3 regions of the Kocuria sp. CPCC 205263 genome follow, and region 1 is predicted to be linked to each of the others. Evidence: riboswitches for the same ligand, from Rfam matches in the RefSeq annotation. Region 1 holds a riboswitch; each other region holds the start of a gene.
The links. A riboswitch is a leader RNA that binds a small molecule or an ion and turns the genes downstream of it on or off. The one in region 1 is predicted to bind S-adenosylmethionine.

Region 1 (6,808 bases):
CTGCCCAGGGAGTAGAACTCGTGCTTCGCGGCCTCCGCGTTGGCGTCGAGGAGCACCTGCTCCCCGGCCATGGGGGTGCCGGGCTCGACGACGGGCGGGGTCCAGTCCGCGATCACGTCGCCGGTGGTCACGGCCGGGACCCGGCAGAACACCTGGTGCGCGCCGCCCTCCACGGTGCGGGCGAAGTACCACCAGGCGCCGCGCCGGCTGGGCACGGACAGGTCGGTCTCCTGGGTGCGGTCCTTGATCTCCCCGAAGATCGTCTCCCGCAGGCCCGTGAGGTGGGCGGTGGCGGACTCCGCGTACTCGTTCTCAGCGGTGAGGTGGGCCAGCACCTCGGGGGAGTCCTTGTCCCGCATCCACTCGTACGGGTCGGAGAACACGTGACCGTGGAAGGCGCGCTCGACGGGCTGCTGGCGGATCTGCGGGGGAAGAACAGTCATGGTCCCCATCCTAGGGAAGACGTCCCAGGCGGGGAGGAGCGGTCCGGGCGGGCCCGGGGGGCGCCCGGCGCGGGGTGCGCGGGGCGGCCGGCGGGCCGGTGCCAGAATGGCCGCATGAGCACCCCCGCCCACCTCGCCCCGCGACCGCCCGCCTTCGGCTCCACCCGCGCCGACCTGTGGCTGCAGGTGCTCCTGGTGCTCGGGGTGTCCCTGGGCGCCTCGGCTCTCTGGGCGGTGCTGTCCCTCGCCGAGCACCTGGCGCGCGGACCGCTGTCCGAGGCGCAGGCCACGATGAACCCGCCGCTGAGCCCGCAGCCCCTCATCGACCTGCTGCGCCAGCTCACCGGGATCGCCCTGGACCTGGTTCCGGTGCTGCTCGCGCTCTACCTGCTCGCCGGCTCCGCCGGCGCGCTGGGCACGGTCCGCCGGCGGATCGGCCTCGACGCCCGGATGCCCCTCCCGGACCTGGGCCTGGGCACCGTGCTCTTCCTGCTCATGGGCCTGGGCACGCTGGCGCTCTACGGCGCCGGCCGGGCCCTGGGCGTCACCGCGGAGGTGACCACGTCCGGGCTCGCCGCGCACTGGTGGACGGTGCCCGTGCTGCTGCTCTCGGCCGTGCGCCACGCCCTGGTCGAGGAGGTCGTGGTGGTCGCGTTCCTGACCGACCGACTGACCCGCATCGGGTGGAGCTGGCCGGTGGTGCTGGTGGTCACGGCGCTGTTCCGCGGCAGCTACCACCTCTACCAGGGGATCGGGCCCTTCCTCGGCAACGTGGTGATGGGCCTCGTCTTCGCGGAGCTCTACCGGCGCACCGGCCGGGTGATGCCCCTCGTCGTCGCGCACTTCCTGCTGGACGCCGTCGGCTTCCTCGGGGCCGCCCGGCTGCTGGGCTGAGCCTCACCCCGCGGTGCTCGGCCTCAGATCGTGACGGCGCCGTCCGGGGTGCTGAACGTGACGGAGAGCACCCCGGGCGTGCCGTCCGGATAGCGCCAGTCGACCTCGAGGTCCTCGAGCGCGGTCTCGACGGGGGCGCCCAGCCACTCGGTGACCCGCTCCGGGGCTCCGGCGATGGCCATCCCCGCGAGCCCGACGTCCGTGATCCGCGCCTGGGACGGGTGCATCTCCGGGGCGGAGTCGAAGTGGATCATGAACGGCAGCTGCGGATCGGCGATCAGGCCCTTGACGCCGATCTGGTGCCACTCCAGGCACCGGCCGTCCGGGAACACCCGGTGGCCGGGCACGGAGCGGCGCCCCAGGCGCTGCTCGAAAGGGGCGAGGTCCTCGACCTCCACGACCCAGCCCAGCCAGCCGCCGCCGGCGGCGGACCGGGCGCGCACTGCCTGGCCGAAGGGCGCCTTCTCCGCCGCCGGGTGCTGGAGGACCTCGACGACCTCCACGTACTGGTGGTTCGTGAGCGGCAGGATCATGTTGCGGGTGCCGAAACGGGGGTGCACCCCGCCCTTGACCGGTTCGATCCCGAGCTGGTCGGCGATGCGCTCGGTGGTGGCCTCCAGGCCCTCCGGGCGGCAGGCGTAGGACACGTGGTCGACTCTCATGGGCACATCGTGGCACCCTGTGAGTTTCGTCTCCAAATCGGTCCGCGGCGCGCCGGGCACCGTGCGGGCGACACCCCGGCCGGTGCGTCACGCCCGGCCCCGGCTTGACGCCGTGCGGGCCTGATCCGGAGAATGCTGTCCAGGTCATGAGCGCCAGCGTCCAAGCCCCAGCTAGCTGGCCGGCAACCCTCCACCGCGGTGGGGTGCCCTGGGTGAAGACCAGGCTCCTCGCGACCGGCGAGCGAGCAAGCGCGGGTCCCCGGCGCCCGGCCGTTCCCGGCCGCACCGCCTCGGCCGGGACGGGACCCCTGAGATCCACAAGGAGTCCCACGGCATGTCCGATCTCCCCGCCTCCAGCACCGACGCCTCCGCCGCCAGCACCGACGTGGCCGCGGCCGAGCGCCCCACCCCCGAGAACCCCGGGGGCTGGGCCTTCGAGACCCGGCAGATCCACGCGGGGCAGAGCCCCGACCCGGTCACCGGCTCCCGCGCCCTGCCGATCCACCAGACCACGTCCTTCGTCTTCCCCGACGCCCAGGCCGCCGCCGACCGCTTCGCGCTCGCCGAGCTCGGCCCGATCTACACGCGGATCGGCAACCCGACCACGGAGGTCGTGGAGAACCGGATCGCCGCCCTGGAGGGCGGCGTGGGCGCCCTCATGCTCAGCGCGGGGCAGTCGGCGACGACGTTCGCCGTGCTCAACGTCGCCGGCGCGGGCGACCACCTCGTGGCCAGCCCCAGCCTGTACGGCGGGACCTACAACCTTTTCAAGTTCACGCTGCCCAAGCTCGGCATCGAGACCACCTTCGTGTCCGACGCCGACGATCCCGAGGCGTGGCGGCGGGCGGTCCGGCCGAACACGAAGGCCTTCTTCGCCGAGACGATCCCGAACCCGCGCAACGACGTCCTCGACATCGAGACGGTCTCCGGGATCGCCCACGACCACGAGGTCCCGCTCATCGTGGACAACACCGTGGCCACCCCCTACCTCATCCAGCCCCTGCGCTGGGGCGCGGACGTCGTGGTGCACTCGGCCACCAAGTTCCTCGGCGGGCACGGCACGGCCATCGGCGGCGTGATCGTGGACTCCGGGGCCTTCGACTACGGCCGCTACCCGGACCGCTTCCCCGGCTTCAACCAGCCGGACGAGTCCTACGGCGGCCTCGTCTACGCCGAGGCCCTGGGCGCGGAGGGGCCCTTCGGCGTCAACCTGTCCTACATCCTCAAGGCCAGGGTGCAGCTGCTGCGCGACCTCGGCTCGGCGATCTCCCCGTTCAACGCGTTCCTCATCGAGCAGGGCATCGAGACGCTGTCCCTGCGGATGGAGCGGCACGTGGCCAACGCCGGGACGGTGGCCCGCTGGCTCGAGGCCCGCGAGGACGTGCGCTCGGTGTCCTGGGCCGGGCTGGGGTCCTCCCCGTGGCACGAGCGGGCGCAGAAGTACGCGCCCCGGGGCGCCGGGTCGATCCTGGGCTTCGTCCTCGACGGCGGCCGGGAGGCCGGGGCCGCCTTCGTGGACGCCCTGACCCTGCACTCGAACGTCGCCAACATCGGCGACGTCCGCTCCCTCGTGATCCACCCCGCGTCCACCACGCACAGCCAGCTCCTGCCCGAGGAGCAGCTGGCCGCCGGCGTGGAGCCCGGCTTCGTGCGCCTGTCCGTGGGCCTGGAGCACATCGACGACATCCTGGCGGACCTGGAGCAGGGCTTCGCCGCGGCCGCGGCCGCGCAGGGAGGACAGGAGTGACCGTGACGGTCGTGAGGGGCGCCGGCGCCGGGACCGCCGTCCGCGAGGACGGCGTGCCGCGGGTCGCCGGGATCGGCGAGCTCGAGCTCGAGTCGGGCTTCCGGCTGCCCGACGTCCGGATCGCCTACGAGACGTGGGGGACGCTCGCCCCGGACGCCTCCAACGCGGTGCTCGTCGAGCACGCCCTCACCGGGGACACCCACGTGGCGGCCGGCCGGGCCCGCCCCGGCGCCCCCGAGGCCGAGCGGCGCGCCGCCGAGAGCGGCGGCTGGTGGGAGGGCCTGATCGGCCCCGGCGCCGCCATCGACACGGACCGGTGGTTCGTGGTCTGCACCAACATCGTGGGCGGCTGCTACGGGTCCACGGGCCCGGCGACCCCCGCGCCGCCGAGCGTGGACCCCGAGGGCCGCCCCTGGGGCTCCCGCTTCCCGCTCATCACCGTCCGGGACTCCGTGCACGCCGAGGCGGCGCTGGCCGACGCCCTCGGCATCGACGCCTGGCGCCTGGTCATCGGCGGCTCCATGGGCGGGGCCCGCGCCCTGGAGTGGGCCGTGACCCACCCGGACCGCGTCCGGGCGTGCGCGGTGGTCGCCGCGTGCGCCCAGTCCAGCGCCGAGCAGCTCGCGTGGGGCCAGGCGCAGAACCTCGCGATCCGCCAGGACCCGCACTTCCGCGGCGGGGACTACTACGACGGCCCGCTGCCCGTCACCGGCCTGGGCCTGGCCCGGCGGATCGCCCACATCACCTACCGCTCGGCCGACGAGCTGCACCACCGGTTCGGGCGCTCGCCGCAGGCCGACGAACAGGTCATCGACACGCACGCCGGCGGGCGGGGGCGCTACCAGGTGGAGAGCTACCTCGACCACCAGGCGTCCAAGCTGGCGGGCCGCTTCGACGCCAACAGCTACCTCGCCGTCAACGAGACGCTCATGTCCCACGACGTCGCCCGGGGCCGCGGCACGCTCGAGGAGGCGCTGTCCGTGACCTCGTGCGAGTGGCTCGTCGCGGCGGTGGACTCCGACCGGCTCTACCTGCCCCGCGAGTCCGACGTCCTGGCCGCCGCGCTGCCCGGGGCCGTCCGGCGGCACACCCTGACCTCGCCCTCGGGCCACGACGGCTTCCTCATCGAGGCGCCCCAGCTCGGCAAGCTGCTCGTGGAGACCGTGCTGCCCGCGCGCTGAGCCGGGACGGGGTCCTCAGCCGTTCCCGCTCGCTCAGCCGTCGGCGGCCCCTCGGCCGTCGCCGGGTGCCTCCCCGGGTCCTTCGCCGGGCGCGACGCCGCCGCCGGGCACGGTGGGGGTGCCGAAGTGCGGCCGCTTCGGCCGGACCTGCGCCCCGGAGCTGGTGCGCCGGATCCGGCGGGCCACCCACGGGCGCAGGTAGCGGTGGGCCCAGACGAGGTCCTCGCCGCGGGCCTGCCGCCAGGACGAGGGCGGGCGGTCGGCCACCACCTCGGGCACGAGGCCGTGCCCGATGCCCAGGGTGTCGAGGGCCTCGACCGCGATCCGGTGGTGGCCCAGGGGCGAGAAGTGCAGCCGGTCGGGGTCCCACATCGCCGGGTCCGCGAGCTCCCGCAGCCCCCACAGATCCACCAGCACGGCGTCGTGCCGGGACGCGACCACGCGCATGTTCTCGTTGTAGACCGCGATCCGGCCCCGGATCCCGCGCAGCACGGGCGTGGCGCCGATGTCCGGGCCGCCGACCAGCACGACCGTCGCCCCGTCCGCCGCGAGCCGGCCCACGACGTCGTCCATCTCCTCGGCGATCCCGTCCGGGTCCCCACCGGGGCGCAGCATGTCGTTACCGCCCGCGCAGACCGTCACGAGGTCCGGGGTCAGCTCCAGGGCCGGCCCCACCTGCTCGTCGACGATCTGGCGGAAGAGCCGGCCGCGGATCGCGAGATTGGCGTAGGACAGGCCGGGGGCGAGGCGGTCCAGCTCCTCGGCGACCCGGTCCGCCCAGCCGCGGTGCCCGCCGGGGGAGCCGGGGTCCGGGTCCCCGATGCCCTCCGTGAACGAGTCGCCGATCGCCACCATGCGACGCCACGGGTGGACGGGAGGTGCGGTGTCCGGGGGCCCCGGCGTCGTCTCGGTCATGCCTCCCGGTCTACCACCGGGCCCGGCGGGCGTCCACGCGCCCGCGCCGCGGACCCCGGGACCGGGTGGCACACTGGTGCCATGACCGACGCCACCGTCCCGACCGGGACCGCCACCCCCTTCGCCGTGTGGAGCAGGGACGCCGACGCCCGCCCCGGCACCCCGCTGCTCGTGCTCCTGCACGGCTACGGCTCGCACGAGCAGGACCTCATGGGTCTCGTCCCGGCCCTGCCGGGCGAGTTCAGCGTGGCGTCCGTGCGCGCCCCCCAGCCCGCCGGGTTCGGCTACCAGTGGTTCCCGCTCGCCGCGGACCTCAGCTTCTCCCTCGACCGGGTGGCCGAGGCCGTGGAGCCCGTCGCGGCGTGGCTGCGGGAGCTGGCCGCGGACCACCCCAGCACCACGCTGCTGGGGTTCTCGCAGGGCATGGCCATGGCCACGTCCCTCGCCCGCCACATGCCGGGCGAGATCGCCGCCGTGGTCGGGCTCTCCGGCTTCGTGGTCCCCGGCGAACATCCCCTGTTCGCCGACGAGGAGCTGCGGGAGCGGCCGCTGCGGATGTTCTGGGGCCGTGACCCGCAGGACCCGGTCATCCCGCAGGAGCTCGTCGACTCCACCGCCGAGTGGGCGCTGGAGCACGCCGACGTCATGAAGGTGCACTACACCGGGGTCGGCCACGGGATCAGCCCGCAGGAGGTCGGGCACGTGCGCGAGTACCTCACCCAGGTGGTGCTGGGGGACCCGGACCGCCCGGTCAGCCGCCCGCGGTGATGCGCACCGAGGCGCCCCCGGCGGAGACGACGTCCCCCGGGTGCAGCTGCCGGCCGCGCCGCGTCTCGACCTCGCCGTTGACCGAGACCTGACCGTCCTCCACCAGGCCCCGGGCGTGCGCCCCGTCCTCGGCGAGGTTCGCCAGCTTGAGGGCCTGGCCCAGCCGGATCATGTCGTCGCGGATGGGCAGTTCGTCGG
Region 2 (6,808 bases), on a different contig from region 1:
GGGCGTCGAGCGCGCCGAAGGGCTCGTCGAGCAGCAGGACCCCGGGATTGCGGGCCAGGGCCCGGGCCAGGGACGCGCGCTGGGCCATGCCGCCGGAGATCGCGCGGGGACGGTGGCCGGCGTGCGCGGTGAGCCCCACCAGGCGCAGCAGGTCGTCGATCACGGCGTCCCCCTCGTCCCGGGGGATTCCGCGGGACAGGCCCAGGCGGACGTTCTCGCGCACCGAGCGCCACGGCAGCAGGCGGGGCTCCTGGAAGGCGACCGCGCAGCGCGGGTCGATGCCGGACACGGGGGTGCCGTCGATGAGCACCCGTCCGGCCGAGGCGGTGTCGAGCCCCGCCGCGGCCCGCAGGAGCGTGGACTTGCCGCACCCCGAGGGCCCCAGGACCGCCAGGACCTCGCCGGGCCGGGCCGTGACGTCGACGTCCTGCAGGACGTGGTGGGTCTCGCGGCCGGACGGGAAGGACTTGCCGACGTGCTCGAAGGCCACGGAGAAGGCGCGCTTCGCGGTGCCCGGTGCGGTGGCCGGCGCAGAGCCCAGCAGGGAAGTGCTCATGATCAACTCCATCGGTCCTGGCATTAGCACCTCGCACGGAGGATCAGACGGATCCGTGCCGGTTGCTGCGACGTCGACGAGCCAGGTCTCTCAGCCGCTCCGGATGGTTACACCACCAATTGAACGTCCTCGGCGTGTTTCCTGGCAAATCCGTCGCATCCGTGATGATCGCGACACATCGCTGGCACGGGAGCCCTCCGTGCCCCACCATGGACCCATGACGAGCCGCAGAAGCCCGGCCCGGGCGGACCTGGTGCGCGACGCCTGCACGGCGTTCGGCGCGGTCCTCGACGGGCTCGGCGACGACGACTCCTGGGCCGCCACGGGCTGCCCGGGGTGGTCGGTCCGGGACCTCACCCACCACTGCGCGATGGACGCCCTGCGCGGGCTGGTCGCCCTGCACACGCCCACCACCGCCCGACCCGACCGGGACGCCGCGACCTACTGGACCGACTGGGGTGGCGATCCCGCGGGGGCCGCCGAGGCCCGGCGCCACACCCGCGTGGCCGCGTCCATGGTCCTGGACTGGGAGCCGGTGCGCGCCCTCCACCGCGAGACCACCCGGGCGCTCGTGCACGCGGCGCAGCACTGCGGCGACGGCGCGGTCCGCACCCAGGGGCACGTGCTGCGCCTCGAGGACCTGCTGAGCACCCTCGCGGTGGAGGCCACGGTGCACCACCTGGACCTGATCCAGCACCTGGACGGCTCCCCGGGTCCCGCCGTGGACGGGCTCGCCGAGGTCCGCCGGGTCCTCACCGACCTGTGGGAGCGGGAACCGCTCGAGCACTGGAGCGACGAGCACTTTGCCCGCGTGGGCACCGGCCGGGCGGAGCTGACCGCCCAGGAGCGTGCGGAGCTGGGCGCGCACGCGGACCTCCTGCCGCTCTTCTCCTGACCCCCCCCTCCGCGAGGTCGCACGTGTCGGCCACCTCGGGCGCCTGAAGTGGCCGACACGTGCGGCCTCGCGGAGGTACACGGAGGAAGAAGGAGAGGAAGCGGGTTCCGTGCCAGGCTGGGGGCATGAGCCGCAACGACCCTGCCGTCATCGACCGCCTCATGACCCGGCCCGGCCGGTGGGCCGTGGTGGGACTGACCGGCAACACGGCCCGTCCGGCGCACTCGGTGGCGAAGCGGATCCGGGACGACCTCGGCATGACGATCGTGCCGGTCAACCCGAAGGGCGAGCCGGTGCACGGCGAGCCCGGCTACCGCACGCTCGCCGAGGTCCCGGGACCGATCGACGTGGTGGACTGCTTCGTGAACTCCCGCCGCGTCGGCGCGGTGGTGGACCAGGCCATCGCCGTGGGCGCCGCCGCGGTGTGGCTGCAGCTGGGCGTCGTCGACGAGGACGCCGCCGCCCGGGCGGAGCGGGCCGGCCTCGACGTGGTCATGGACACCTGCCCCCTGATCGAGCTCCGGTCCCTGCTCCGGCGCGGCTGGACCCTGGACCCGAGCCGGACCCCGCCGCTCGCCCCGCCCGGCTGAACGACCCGGCTGAGCGCCCCGTCGGAGCTGCCCGTACCGGATCGGCACCGTCCCGCTGCCGGCCGGGACCGTCCCCGTGCGGTGGGACCGCACGGGGGTTGCACCCGGTCAGGGGCCACCCGCTAAGCTGTCCCCCGACGACGATGACGAGTCCCGACACGAAGCTCTGGCTGGTCGGGCGGCAACCCTCTCCCGTAGCGGGGTGCCCCAGATGAACATCGGGCCGCGGTGCACGTGCTCCGCGGCAAGTACGGCGCCCACCAGTGCGTCGGACCCGCGGGCAGGTCTCCACGACGCACGGGCGCGGGTCGGCATCGACCCGGGAGGAACACCCCATGAGCAAGCGCATCGCCCTGAACGCCTTCGACATGACCTGCGTGGGCCACCAGGCCCCCGGCCTGTGGAAGCACCCCCGCTCCCGGGCGGACGAGTACAACACGATCGAGTACTGGACGGACGTCGCCCAGGTCCTGGAGAAGGGGCTCTTCGACGCGCTGTTCCTCGCGGACGTCGTCGGGTACTACGACGTCTACCAGAACTCCGCGGCCCCGGTGATCCGGGACGCCACCCAGATCCCGGTCAACGACCCCTTCATGCAGATCTCCGCGATGGCGGCCGTGACGAAGCACCTCGGCTTCGGCGTGACGAGCGCGATCACCTACGAGCAGCCGTACCCGCTCGCCCGGAAGTTCGCGACCCTCGACCACCTCACGAAGGGCCGGATGGGCTTCAACGTGGTGACGTCCTACCTGAAGTCGGCCGCCGAGAACCACGGGCTGACGGAGCAGATCTCCCACGACGAGCGCTACGAGATCGCCGAGGAGTTCATGGAGGTCTGCTACAAGCTCTGGGAGGGCTCCTGGGAGGACGGCGCGGTCCGGCGCGATCGGGTCAACGGGGTCTTCGCCGACCCGGCGCTCGTGCACCCCATCCAGCACCACGGCAAGTACTTCGACGTCCCCGGCATCGGGCTGACCGAGCCGTCCCCGCAGCGCACGCCGCTGATCTTCCAGGCCGGGGCCTCCTCCCGCGGGCGGGCGTTCGCCGGCCGCCACGCGGAGGCGGTGTTCGTGGGCGGCATCCGCCCGGACCTGACCCGGGTGGTGACCGACAAGCTGCGCGACGAGGCGGAGGCCAGCGGCCGGAACCGGGACGACCTCAAGATCTTCGCCATGCTGCACGTGATCGTCGACGAGACCGACGCGAAGGCCGAGCAGAAGCGCCGCGACTACGAGCGGTACGCGGACACCGACGGCGCGCTGGGCCTCGTGGGCGGCTGGTCCGGGCTGGACCTGGGCCGCTACGACGAGAACGACGTCCTGGAGTACATCAAGACCGACTCGATCCAGTCCTTCCTGACCCCCTTCACCACGGCCGACCCGCACAAGAAGTGGACGATCAAGGAGGTCGCCAAGCACATCTCGATGGGCGGCATGGGCGTGCCGATCGTCGGGTCCCCGCAGACCGTGGCCGACGAGCTCGAGCGGTGGATCGACGAGGGCGGGCTGGACGGCATCAACCTCGCCTACCACGTGTCCCCGGGCTCGTTCGAGGACTTCGTGGAGTGGGTCGTGCCGGAGCTGCAGAAGCGCGGCCGCTACCGCACCGGGTACGAGGGCACCACGCTGCGCGAGAACCTCTACGGCGAGGGGCAGACCAAGGTGCTCGGCACCCACCCCGCCGCCGCGTTCCGGGGCGCCTACGCGGGCAAGCCCTCCGCCGCGGACACCCCCGCCCGCCAGCTGGCCCTCTGAACCCCGTCCCCTGACCCCGCGGCCCCGCCGGGAGCACGGGGCAGGGCACGGACGAGGGGCCCCCGCGTGCGGGGGCCCCTCGTCCGTGCCGGGTCAGGACGCCGGTGCGGCGCTCCAGCGCAGCAGGGCCGCGACGTCCGTGCCGTGGGGCAGCGCCCCCGGCGGCACGAAGACGGGGCGGCCGTCGGTCAGCACCGCGGCGCGCACCAGCGCGGCGTCGGCGGAGACCCGGCCCAGCACGCCGGCGCCCACGGCCTCCGACTCCTCCAGGGCGATCCACGGCTCGGCGTCCAGGGCGATGAGCTGCTGCTCCGTGTCCAGGTGGGTGTCGTCGAGCAGCAGCGTCTCCGCCTGGGCCTGCTGCAGGGCCGAGACCACGGGCGCCATCCCCGAGACGGCGGTGGGGTCCGCGCGTCCCTGCTGCTCGGCGAGCCGCTCGAGCAGCGCCTGCTGGCGGTGCGCCACGACCTCCGCCACGCGCTCCTCGACCTGGTGGTCGAAGTCGGCGGACTTGCTGCCCTCCGCCCGGGTGTTGGCGTCGACGACGCTCAGCATCGCCCGGCTCGCCTTGGACAGCTGCTCCTCGACCAGGCCCCGGGCCCGCAGGTCCCCGGCCAGGACGACGAGCTGCGCCCCGCTCTCGGCCACGACCTTGTCGATCTGCTCGGCCACCTGCTCGGTGTTGCGCCGCCACACGTCCTCCGTGTGCCGCTGCCAGCGTCCCTGCGACCAGCCGCCCCCGGGGAACTTCTTCAGGTGCTCGGTCTCGCCCTCGATCTGCTGCTCGTCCGCGGCCCGGACGCGGCTGGCGTGCTGGAGGCAGATCTCGCCGCCGTCCCGGCCCACCTCGGCGACCACGTACGGGAAGTCGTCCGGGCGGTGCCGGAACAGGGGAGTGAGATCGGGGACGTCCTCCACCTGGACGACACCGCGGCCGGCCCGGGGACCGGGGAGGACCTCGTCGACCTCCACGGTGCCTCCGCGCACCAGCAGGTACCGGCACACCGGGTCCGGCACGCCCTCGGCCGGGCGCACGGCGGCCTCCACCGCGGCGAGATCGGCCTTGCTCGCGCCCTGGCGCTCCAGCTCTCGGCAGATGTTCTCCGGAAGCACGTCGATGGCGTGCAGCGAGTCGACGGTGCCGGTGCTGATGTCCGTGTAGACGGTGCACCAGGGACCCTTGCTCTTGAACAGTTCGGCGTAGCGGTGGAATCGGCTCGTCATGATCGACAACTCCTGCTGTTGAGCGGTGCTTCCTGTGGTGCAGACCACGTTATCCGACCACCAGGGGGCTGGGAACAGACGACCCGACGAGTAGGGTCGGAGGCACACGACCGGCCCCACGGCCGGTGGTCCCGCAGGTCCCACGACGCAGGAGGCAGCCATGAGCGACGTACCCGAGTACGACGAGGCCGACCGGCTCGAGCAGTCGATCGACGCCGATCAGCAGGATCTCGACGACCAGGACGAGGAGGCTCCGGTGCACGCGCCCGACCGCTCGGAGGCGTCCTCGCTCGAGGCGAACCCCGACGACCTCGTGGAGCAGGACCAGGAGGTCGTCCTCGACGAGCCGCAGGAGGTCTTCACGCTCGAGGAGGAGTGAGCCGCGCACCGCGCGGGGCACGGACCCCGCGCGGTGCGTCACACCGCGGACCAGCCGCCGTCCGAGGGCATGATCACGCCGTTGACGTTGGAGGCGTCGTCGCTCGCGAGGAAGGCGATGACGGCGGCGACCTGCTCGGCCGTGGCCGTGTAGGGGATGTTCTGCATGAACCCCGCCATCCGCCCGGGGAAGAGGTCCGAGACCATGGGCGCCTCGATGCCCGTGGCCGTGGCGCCGGGGGCGACCGCGTTGGTGCGGATGCCGTCCGCGGCGTGCATGAGAGCGGTGCTCTTCGTCAGCCCGGCCACGGCGTGCTTGGAGGCGGTGTAGGCCGCGCCCGCGGCGGAGCCGCGCAGGGCCGCCTCGGAGGCCACGTTGACGATCGCTCCCCGTCCGGAGGCCCGGAGCAGCGGGATCGCCGCGCGGGTCAGCCGCATGACGGAGCCGACGTTCACGGCGAAGACCCGATCCCACGTCGCGTCGTCCACCTCGGCGACGGACTCGAAGCGGTCCATAATCCCGGCGTTGTTGACCAGCACGTCGAGCCGCCCCTCGGTCGCCGCCAGCACGCGGCCCACCGCCCCCTCGTCCGTGAGGTCCGCGAGCACGGGGAACAGCGGCAGGCGCGGCGCGCCCGCCACCAGGGCCTCCAGCCGGCGGGCCGACAGGTCGACCACCACCACCGTGGCCCCCTCGCCGGCCAGGCGCAGCGCAGTGGCGCGCCCGATGCCCGAGCCCGCCCCGGTGACCACGGCGGTCCTGCCGGTGAAGCGATGGGTGTCCACGGTTCCTCCTGGGGATGCGAGGGATGCGAGGGGTGCCCGGACGGCGGCTCCCGCGGGCCGCGCGGGCCACGGCGCCGCCCTCTTCATTGTGGTGCGGAACGGGCCCGGAAGAACTTCTCGGAAAAAATGTGACCTGCTGCATCCACGGAGGGGTCCACGGCAGTAGTACGGGTGCAAGGTCGATTCCGCTTCCGCCAGGGAGCCCGTTCAAGGAGCAGTTACCATGCGCAAGACCCTTTCCGCCGCAGCAGCCCTCGGCCTCGGTGCCGGTGCCCTCAGCATGAGCTCGGCGTTCGCCGCCGAGCACGCCGAGCTCTCCGTGCTCCACGGCGTCCCCGACACCGTCGTGGACGTCTACGTCAACGGTGAGCTCACCCTCGACGACTTCGAGCCGGGCACCCTGGCCGGCCCGCTGGAGCTGCCCGCCGGCAGCTACGACCTGGCCATCACGGCCCCCGACGCCGCCGATGCCTCGGAGCCGATCATCGGTCCCGTCACCGCCGACCTGCAGACCGCGATGAGCTACACGGCCGCGGCCCACCTCGACGGCGAGGGCAGCCCCACGGCCGCCGTGTTCACCAACGACATGTCCGAGATCGAGGCCGGGAAGTCGCACCTGACGGTC
Region 3 (6,808 bases), on a different contig from region 1:
GGCACGCTCAGCGGGATGCCCGCGGTGACGGCCGCCTGGCGGGCCGGGTTCTGCCCGGCGCCGGCCTGCAGGACGTGGCCCATGAGCACGTAGTCCACCTGTTCGGGGGCGATCCCGCCGCGCTCGAGCGCGGCCCGGATGGCGTGGGCGCCCAGCTCGGCCGCGGTGAAGGACGCCAGGTGGCCCAGGATCTTGCCCTGGGGCGTGCGGGCGCCGGACAGGACGACGACGTCGGTGGCGGTGCTCATCGGTTCTCCTCAGCGCCGCCGGCGGCGGCGGTCTCGGTGGGGACGGTGTCGGGGGTGACGTCCTGCAGGTCCGTGCGGAAGGACGCCTCGGTCTTCTCGCGGATCTCGTCCTCGGTGACCCCGGGGGCGAGGCTGCGCAGCACGAGCCCGCCGTCCTCGACGTCGAACACGCACAGGTCCGTGACGATGCGGTCGACCACGCGCACCCCGGTGAGCGGGAGGTCGCACTCGGTCTTGATCTTGGCGGAGCCGTCCTTGGTGACGTGCTCGGTCAGCACGACGACGCGCGGGGTGCCGGCCACCAGGTCCATGGCGCCGCCCATCCCCTTGACCATCTTGCCGGGGATCATCCAGTTGGCGAGGTCGCCGGTGCCGGAGACCTGCATGGCGCCGAGGATCGCGATCTTGACGTGGCCGCCGCGGATCATCCCGAAGGACGTGGCGGAGTCGAAGATGGAGGCCCCGGGCAGCAGCGTGATGGTCTGCTTGCCGGCGTTGATGAGGTCCGGGTCCTCGTCGCCCTCGTAGGGGAACGGGCCCATGCCGAGCACGCCGTTCTCGGACTGCAGCACCACGTCGACGCCCTCGGGCAGGTTGTTGGCCACGAGGGTGGGGATGCCGATGCCGAGGTTGACGTAGTCGCCGTCGGAGAGCTCGACGGCGGCGATCGCCGCCATCTCGTCGCGGGTCCAGCTCATGCCTGGTCTCCGTTCTGCTGGGTGGTCCGCCCGGCGGGGCGGGGGCGGACGGTGCGCTGCTCGATGTCCTTGGGCGCGCCGCTGTACTGCGCGACGTGCTGCACGTAGACGCCCGGGGTCACGATGTGGTCGGGGTGGATGTCGCCGACCGCCACGACGTGCTCGACCTCGGCGAAGGTGACCTTCCCGGCGGTCGCGACGATCGGGTTGAAGTTGCGCGCGGTGTAGCGGTAGACGAGGTTGCCGTCGGTGTCCCCGGTGTGGGCGTGGACCAGGGCGATGTCGGCGACGATGCCGCGCTCCTGCACGTAGGTCTCGCCGTCGAACTCGGCGTGCGGCTTGCCCTCGGCCACCAGGGTGCCGACCCCGGTCTTCGTGTAGAAGGCGGGGATGCCCGCGCCGCCGGCCCGGAGCCGCTCGGCGAGGGTGCCCTGGGGGTTGAACTCGACCTCGAGCTCGCCGTCCAGGTACTGCTGGGCGAACAGCTTGTTCTCGCCCACGTAGGAGGCGAGGACCTTCTTCACTTGGCGGTTCTCGAGCAGGACCCCGAGGCCCTTGCCGTCCACGCCCATGTTGTTCGAGACCACCGTGAGGTCCGTGGCCCCGGAGTCCCGCACCGCGTCGATGAGATCCCGGGGGATCCCGCTCAGCCCGAACCCGCCCACGGCGAGCGTCATGCCGTCCCGCAGGCGTTCCGCCAGCAGCTCGGCGGCGTTGTCTCTGACCTTGGACACCCTTGTCCCTTCCTCTCGTCCGACTGTGACCCAGCACTCAATCTAGGGAGCCTCCACATGCCGGTCAACAGATTTGGCGGGATGACGGCGCTTCTCCTCAGCATCCGGCCATTCGTCCCCCGACTGTCCATATAGTGGAGCCATGGGAGAGGAGCGGACGACGGGCCAGGGGACCCAGGTGGTCCACCGGGTGGGGCAGCTGCTGCGGGCCGTCGCGGGGCGGGAACGGGGCACCACGGTGGCGGAGCTCGCCGCCGAGACCGGGCTGACCCGCCCCACCGTGCACCGGCTGCTCACGGGACTGGCCGAGGAGGGCCTCGTGGACCGCGACGCCGGGACCGGGGCCTGGCAGCTGGGTCCCGAGCTGTACGTGCTGGGCGCGGTGGCGGCCCACCGCTATCCGATCCGGGAGCTGGCCGGGCCCTCGCTGCGCCGGCTCGCGGAGGCCACCGGCGAGAGCGCGTTCCTCTCGGCCCGCCGGGGGCTGGAGACCGTCTGCCTGGCGCGCGTGGAGGGCGCGTTCCCCATCCGCTCCCACGTCCTCTACGAGGGGCTGCGGCTGCCGCTCGGCGTGGCCTCGGCGGGGCTGGCGGTCCTGGCCCACCTCCCGGACGCGGAGGTGGACCGGGTCCTCGCGGCCACGGCCGGGGCCCGCGCCGAGTGGGGCCCGCTGCACACGCCCGAGCGGATCCGGGAGCTGCTCGCGGACGTCCGGCAGGAGGGCTTCGCAGTGAACCCGGGGCTGATCGTCGAGGGCAGCTGGGGCATGGCCGCCGCGGTCTTCGACGCGACGGGCGCGCCGGTCTACGCGCTGAGCCTCACGGGCATCGAGCCCCGGTTCAGCGGCGAGCGGCGGCAGCTCCTGGGCCGGGCCCTGCTCACGGAGGCCCACCGGCTCTCCCGGGAACTGGGTCACCGCTGAGCGGCCCGGACCGGCGGCGGGCCGTCCGGGCCGCCGGACGGTCCGGGCCGCCGGGCTGTCCGGACGGCGGCGCCGCAGTGCGCCGCCGCGGCTCGGGGCGGGCTCAGCGCGCCGTCCAGCCGCCGTCCATCGTGTAGGAGGCCCCGGTGACCATGGACGCGTGCGGTCCGGCCAGCCACGCGACCAGGCTGCCGACGTCCTCCGGGTCCACGAGCTTCTTGATCGGCGTCTCGCCGAGCATGATCCGCTCCACCACCTCGGACTCGGGGATCCCGTGCACCCTCGCCTGGTCGGCGATCTGCTTCTCGACGAGCGGGGTGCGCACGTAGCCGGGGTTGATGCAGTTGCTCGTCACCCCGTGGGCCGCGCCCTCCACCGCGACGGTCTTGGACAGCCCCTCCAGGCCGTGCTTCGCCGAGACGTAGGCGCTCTTGTAGGGGGACGCCCGCAGCCCGTGCACGGAGGAGACGTTGATGACGCGCCCCCACCCCCGCTCGTACATGTGCGGCAGCGCGGCGCGCACCAGCAGGAACGGGGACTCCAGCATCAGCACCAGGATCCGGTGGAAGTCCGCGGGGTCGAACTCCTGGAGAGGGGCGACCTTCTGGATGCCGGCGTTGTTGACCAGCACGTCGACCTCGAGGCTCAGCTCGGCGAGCGCCGCGGTGTCGAGCAGGTCGACGGCCCACGCGCGGCCGCCGAGCTCGTCCGCGACGCGCTGCGCCCCGGCCTCGTCGACGTCGGCCACGACCACGTGCGCGCCGGAGCCGGCGAGGGCCCGGGCGGCGGCCAGGCCGATGCCGCTCGCGCCACCGGTGACGAGCGCCGTGCGGCCCTCGAGATCCTCCTGCTGGGGCGTCTGGGACATGGGGGTCCTTCCTCTGGTCCGTCGTGCCCGCGGGGTGAGGGGCACGGATCACCGCCACGGTATGTGATCCAGGCCATATTCGCGAAGGACAGCGCCGCCCGGGAGCGCGCGCCGGGTTGCGTCACACGGCGTCATGTCCGTCATCCGGGCGCCGAATGGCGCAGCGCGCACGGGTGCGCTTGGATGACAGGGTCACCATCCAGAGCGGCCGAGAGATCTGGCTCGACGACGCCGCAGCAACCCGGGCGACGGTTCCCCCGTCCCGCCTCCGGTGCTACCGCCAGGACCGATGGAAAGGACGCACGAACCATGCTGCACAGCGCCGACCGCATCCGCACGACCCACGCCGGGTCCCTCCCGCGCACCCCGGCGCTGCTCGAGGCCAACCGGGCGAAGGGCGCCGTCCCGGAGGCGGAGTACGACCGGCTCCTGCAAGACTCGGTGGTCGACGTGGTCCGCCGGCAGGCCGAGCTCGGGATCGACGTGGTCAACGACGGCGAGTACGGCCACGTCATGGCCGCGGAGGTCGACTACGGCGCGTGGTGGCACTACATCTTCGCCCGGATTTCGGGCCTCACCCCCGGCGACGTGGACCTGTGGGAGCAGGAGCCGCAGCGCTCCTCGCCAGGCAAGGTGGTCCTGACGAGCTTCGGGGACCGCCGGGACCGCCGGCTGTTCCACGAGGCGTACACGGACCCCTCCTCGGGCATCACCACGGGCAAGCAGGCGCCGTTCCCCAGGATCACCGGGAAGCTGGAGTACACGGGCCACGCGGCGCTGGAGGCGGACATCCGCAACCTCAAGGCCGGGCTGCAGGCCACGGGCGCGAGCGAGGGCTACCTCGCCGCGCTGTCCCCGGGCTCGTGCGCCCGGCTGGAGAACACCCACTACGCGGACGAGGACGAGGTGCTGACCGCCTGCGCCGAGGTGATGCGCGAGGAGTACCGGGCGATCACCGACGCCGGGCTGATCGTGCAGATCGACGACCCCTCCATCGCGGAGAACTGGGACCAGGTCAATCCCGAGCCCGGCGTGGAGGACTACCTCGCGTTCACCCGCAAGCGGGTCGAGGCCCTCAACTACGCCCTCGAGGGCATCCCGGAGGAGCAGGTCCGCTTTCACCTGTGCTGGGGCTCCTGGCACGGCCCGCACACCACGGACCTCGGGTTCGAGCACCTGGTGGAGCTCATGCTCTCCATCAGGGCCGGCGGCTACAGCTTCGAGGCCGCCAACGCCCGGCACGAGCACGAGTGGAAGGTTTGGCAGGACCACGAGCTGCCCGAGGGCAAGGTCATCATCCCGGGGATCGTCTCCCACGCCACCAACGTGGTGGAGCACCCGGAGTTGGTGGCCGACCGGATCGAGCGCTTCGCCCGCCAGGTGGGCCGCGAGAACGTCATCGCCTCGACCGACTGCGGCCTGGGCGGGCGGATCCACCCGCAGATCGCCGCGGCGAAGCTCGAGACCCTCGCCCGCGGGGCCGAGCTCGCCTCCCGCCGGCTCTGGTCCTGACCGGCCCCCGACCTTCCCGCAGACCCTCAGGAGGACACGCATGACCATGCAGAACACCGACCACGTGCAGACCACCCACGTGGGCTCCCTGCCGCGGACCCCGCGGCTGCTCGAGGCCAACCAGCGGCACGCCGAGGGCGCCATCACGTTCGAGCAGCTCACCGCCGAGCTCGCCGCGGGCGTCGAGGACGTGGTCCGCCGGCAGCGCGAGATCGGCGTGGACGTGGTCAACGACGGCGAGTACGGGCACACGATGTCCAGCGCGGTCGACTACGGCGCGTGGTGGAACTACTCCTTCTCCCGCCTCGGCGGGCTCACCCCCTCCGACGAGGACCGGTGGGCGTCCACGGAGAAGAAGCGCTCCTCGCCCGGCAGCATCGTGCTCACGAGCTTCCCGGACCGCCGGGACCGCGAGCGCTTCCGGGATGCGTACGAGGACCCGTCGTCGGGCATCCTCACCGGGCGCTCCTCGACCACGCAGCCCAAGATCACCGGGCCGCTGACCTACACGGGACAGGAGGCCGTGGCCTCGGACGTCCGCAACCTCCGGGCGGCCATGGCGGCCACCGGGGCGCAGACCGGGTTCGTGGCCGCCCTCTCCCCCGGCTCCGCCGCGCGCGTGACGAACGAGTACTACAGGACCGACGAGGAGCTCGTCTACGCGTGCGCCGACGCGATGCGCGAGGAGTACCTGGCGATCACGGACGCCGGGCTGACCGTGCAGATCGACGACCCGTCCATCGCGGAGTCCTGGGACCAGATCAACCCCGAGCCCACGGTCGAGGACTACCTGGCGTTCACGCGGCTGCGCGTCGAGGCGCTCAACCACGCGCTGCGGGGGATCCCCGAGGAGCAGGTCCGCTTCCACCTGTGCTGGGGCTCCTGGCACGGCCCGCACACCACGGACCTCGAGCTGAAGCACCTCGTGGACCTGATGCTGACCATCAACGCCGGCGGCTACACCTTCGAGGGCGCCTCCGCCCGGCACGCCCACGAGTGGAAGGTCTGGAAGGACCACGCGCTGCCCGAGGGCCGCGTGATCATCCCCGGCGTGGTCTCCCACTCGACGAACGTCGTGGAGCACCCGGAGCTGGTGGCCGACCGGATCGAGCAGTTCGCCTCGGTCGTGGGCCGCGAGAACGTCGTCGCGTCGACCGACTGCGGTCTGGGCGGGCGCCTGCACCCGCAGATCGCCTGGGCCAAGCTCGAGTCCCTCGTCGAGGGAGCGCGCCTGGCCTCGGAGCGGCTCAACCGCTGAGCCGCCGACCCCGACGTCCTCGACGTTCGCTGCCGCGCCGCCGGGCCCGGTCCTCCTGCGAGGGCCGGGCCCGGCGGTTTCCATCCACGGTGGTCTGTGTCACATTGGTGATACATGGTTTGATTATTCCGTGCTGAGGGTGACAGGCGTCACCTCCGCCCGTAGTATCGCACTGAACTACCGAACGTTCGGTCATGATGCGTTCGGTTCCGCCGCGGACGTCGCCGTCCCCGATTCCCTGGAGATCCCATGGTGCACCCATCCTCCGCCCCGGCCGGGCGGCACGAGATGTCGCGCGAGGAGCGCAAGGTCCTCGCCGGCACCCTCGTGGGCACCACCATCGAGTGGTACGACTTCTTCATCTACGCCCAGGCCGCGGCCTTCGTCCTGGCGCCGCTGTACTTCGCGCCGCTGTCCGAGGAGAACGCCGGCCTCGCCCAGGTGGTCGCGTGGGCCTCCCTTGGCATCAGCTTCCTCTTCCGCCCGCTGGGCGCGGTGGTCGCCGGCCACCTCGGCGACAAGTACGGCCGCAAGATCGTCCTGGTCCTCACGCTCGTGGGCATGGGTG

Region 2: another riboswitch for S-adenosylmethionine. It lies ahead of RF647_RS02095 (LLM class flavin-dependent oxidoreductase); the one in region 1 lies ahead of RF647_RS04140 (bifunctional o-acetylhomoserine/o-acetylserine sulfhydrylase).
Region 3: another riboswitch for S-adenosylmethionine. It lies ahead of RF647_RS02245 (cobalamin-independent methionine synthase II family protein); the one in region 1 lies ahead of RF647_RS04140 (bifunctional o-acetylhomoserine/o-acetylserine sulfhydrylase).

What each region holds. Positions count from the first base shown of each region.
Region 1 covers NZ_JAVKPV010000002.1:380,759-387,566, forward strand. The annotation lists gene RF647_RS04125 (S9 family peptidase) at 1-443, opposite strand, end outside; gene RF647_RS04130 (CPBP family intramembrane glutamic endopeptidase) at 558-1,337, shown strand; gene RF647_RS04135 (VOC family protein) at 1,361-1,999, opposite strand; SAM riboswitch class IV at 2,142-2,257, shown strand; gene RF647_RS04140 (bifunctional o-acetylhomoserine/o-acetylserine sulfhydrylase) at 2,334-3,746, shown strand; gene RF647_RS04145 (homoserine O-acetyltransferase) at 3,743-4,927, shown strand; gene RF647_RS04150 (SGNH/GDSL hydrolase family protein) at 4,961-5,842, opposite strand; gene RF647_RS04155 (alpha/beta hydrolase) at 5,924-6,610, shown strand; gene RF647_RS04160 (RNA-binding S4 domain-containing protein) at 6,594-6,808, opposite strand, start outside.
Region 2 covers NZ_JAVKPV010000001.1:439,850-446,657, reverse strand. The annotation lists gene RF647_RS02110 (ABC transporter ATP-binding protein) at 1-556, opposite strand, end outside; SAM riboswitch class I at 562-666, opposite strand; gene RF647_RS02105 (maleylpyruvate isomerase N-terminal domain-containing protein) at 774-1,451, shown strand; gene RF647_RS02100 (CoA-binding protein) at 1,577-2,041, shown strand; SAM riboswitch class IV at 2,184-2,298, shown strand; gene RF647_RS02095 (LLM class flavin-dependent oxidoreductase) at 2,377-3,795, shown strand; gene RF647_RS02090 (Vms1/Ankzf1 family peptidyl-tRNA hydrolase) at 3,889-5,019, opposite strand; gene RF647_RS02085 (hypothetical protein) at 5,180-5,398, shown strand; gene RF647_RS02080 (SDR family NAD(P)-dependent oxidoreductase) at 5,437-6,183, opposite strand; gene RF647_RS02075 (DUF4397 domain-containing protein) at 6,407-6,808, shown strand, end outside.
Region 3 covers NZ_JAVKPV010000001.1:472,258-479,065, forward strand. The annotation lists gene RF647_RS02220 (acetyl-CoA C-acetyltransferase) at 1-248, opposite strand, end outside; gene RF647_RS02225 (CoA transferase subunit B) at 245-946, opposite strand; gene RF647_RS02230 (CoA transferase subunit A) at 943-1,680, opposite strand; gene RF647_RS02235 (IclR family transcriptional regulator) at 1,823-2,602, shown strand; gene RF647_RS02240 (3-hydroxybutyrate dehydrogenase) at 2,706-3,470, opposite strand; SAM riboswitch class I at 3,663-3,766, shown strand; gene RF647_RS02245 (cobalamin-independent methionine synthase II family protein) at 3,780-4,982, shown strand; gene RF647_RS02250 (cobalamin-independent methionine synthase II family protein) at 5,023-6,240, shown strand; gene RF647_RS02255 (MFS transporter) at 6,490-6,808, shown strand, end outside.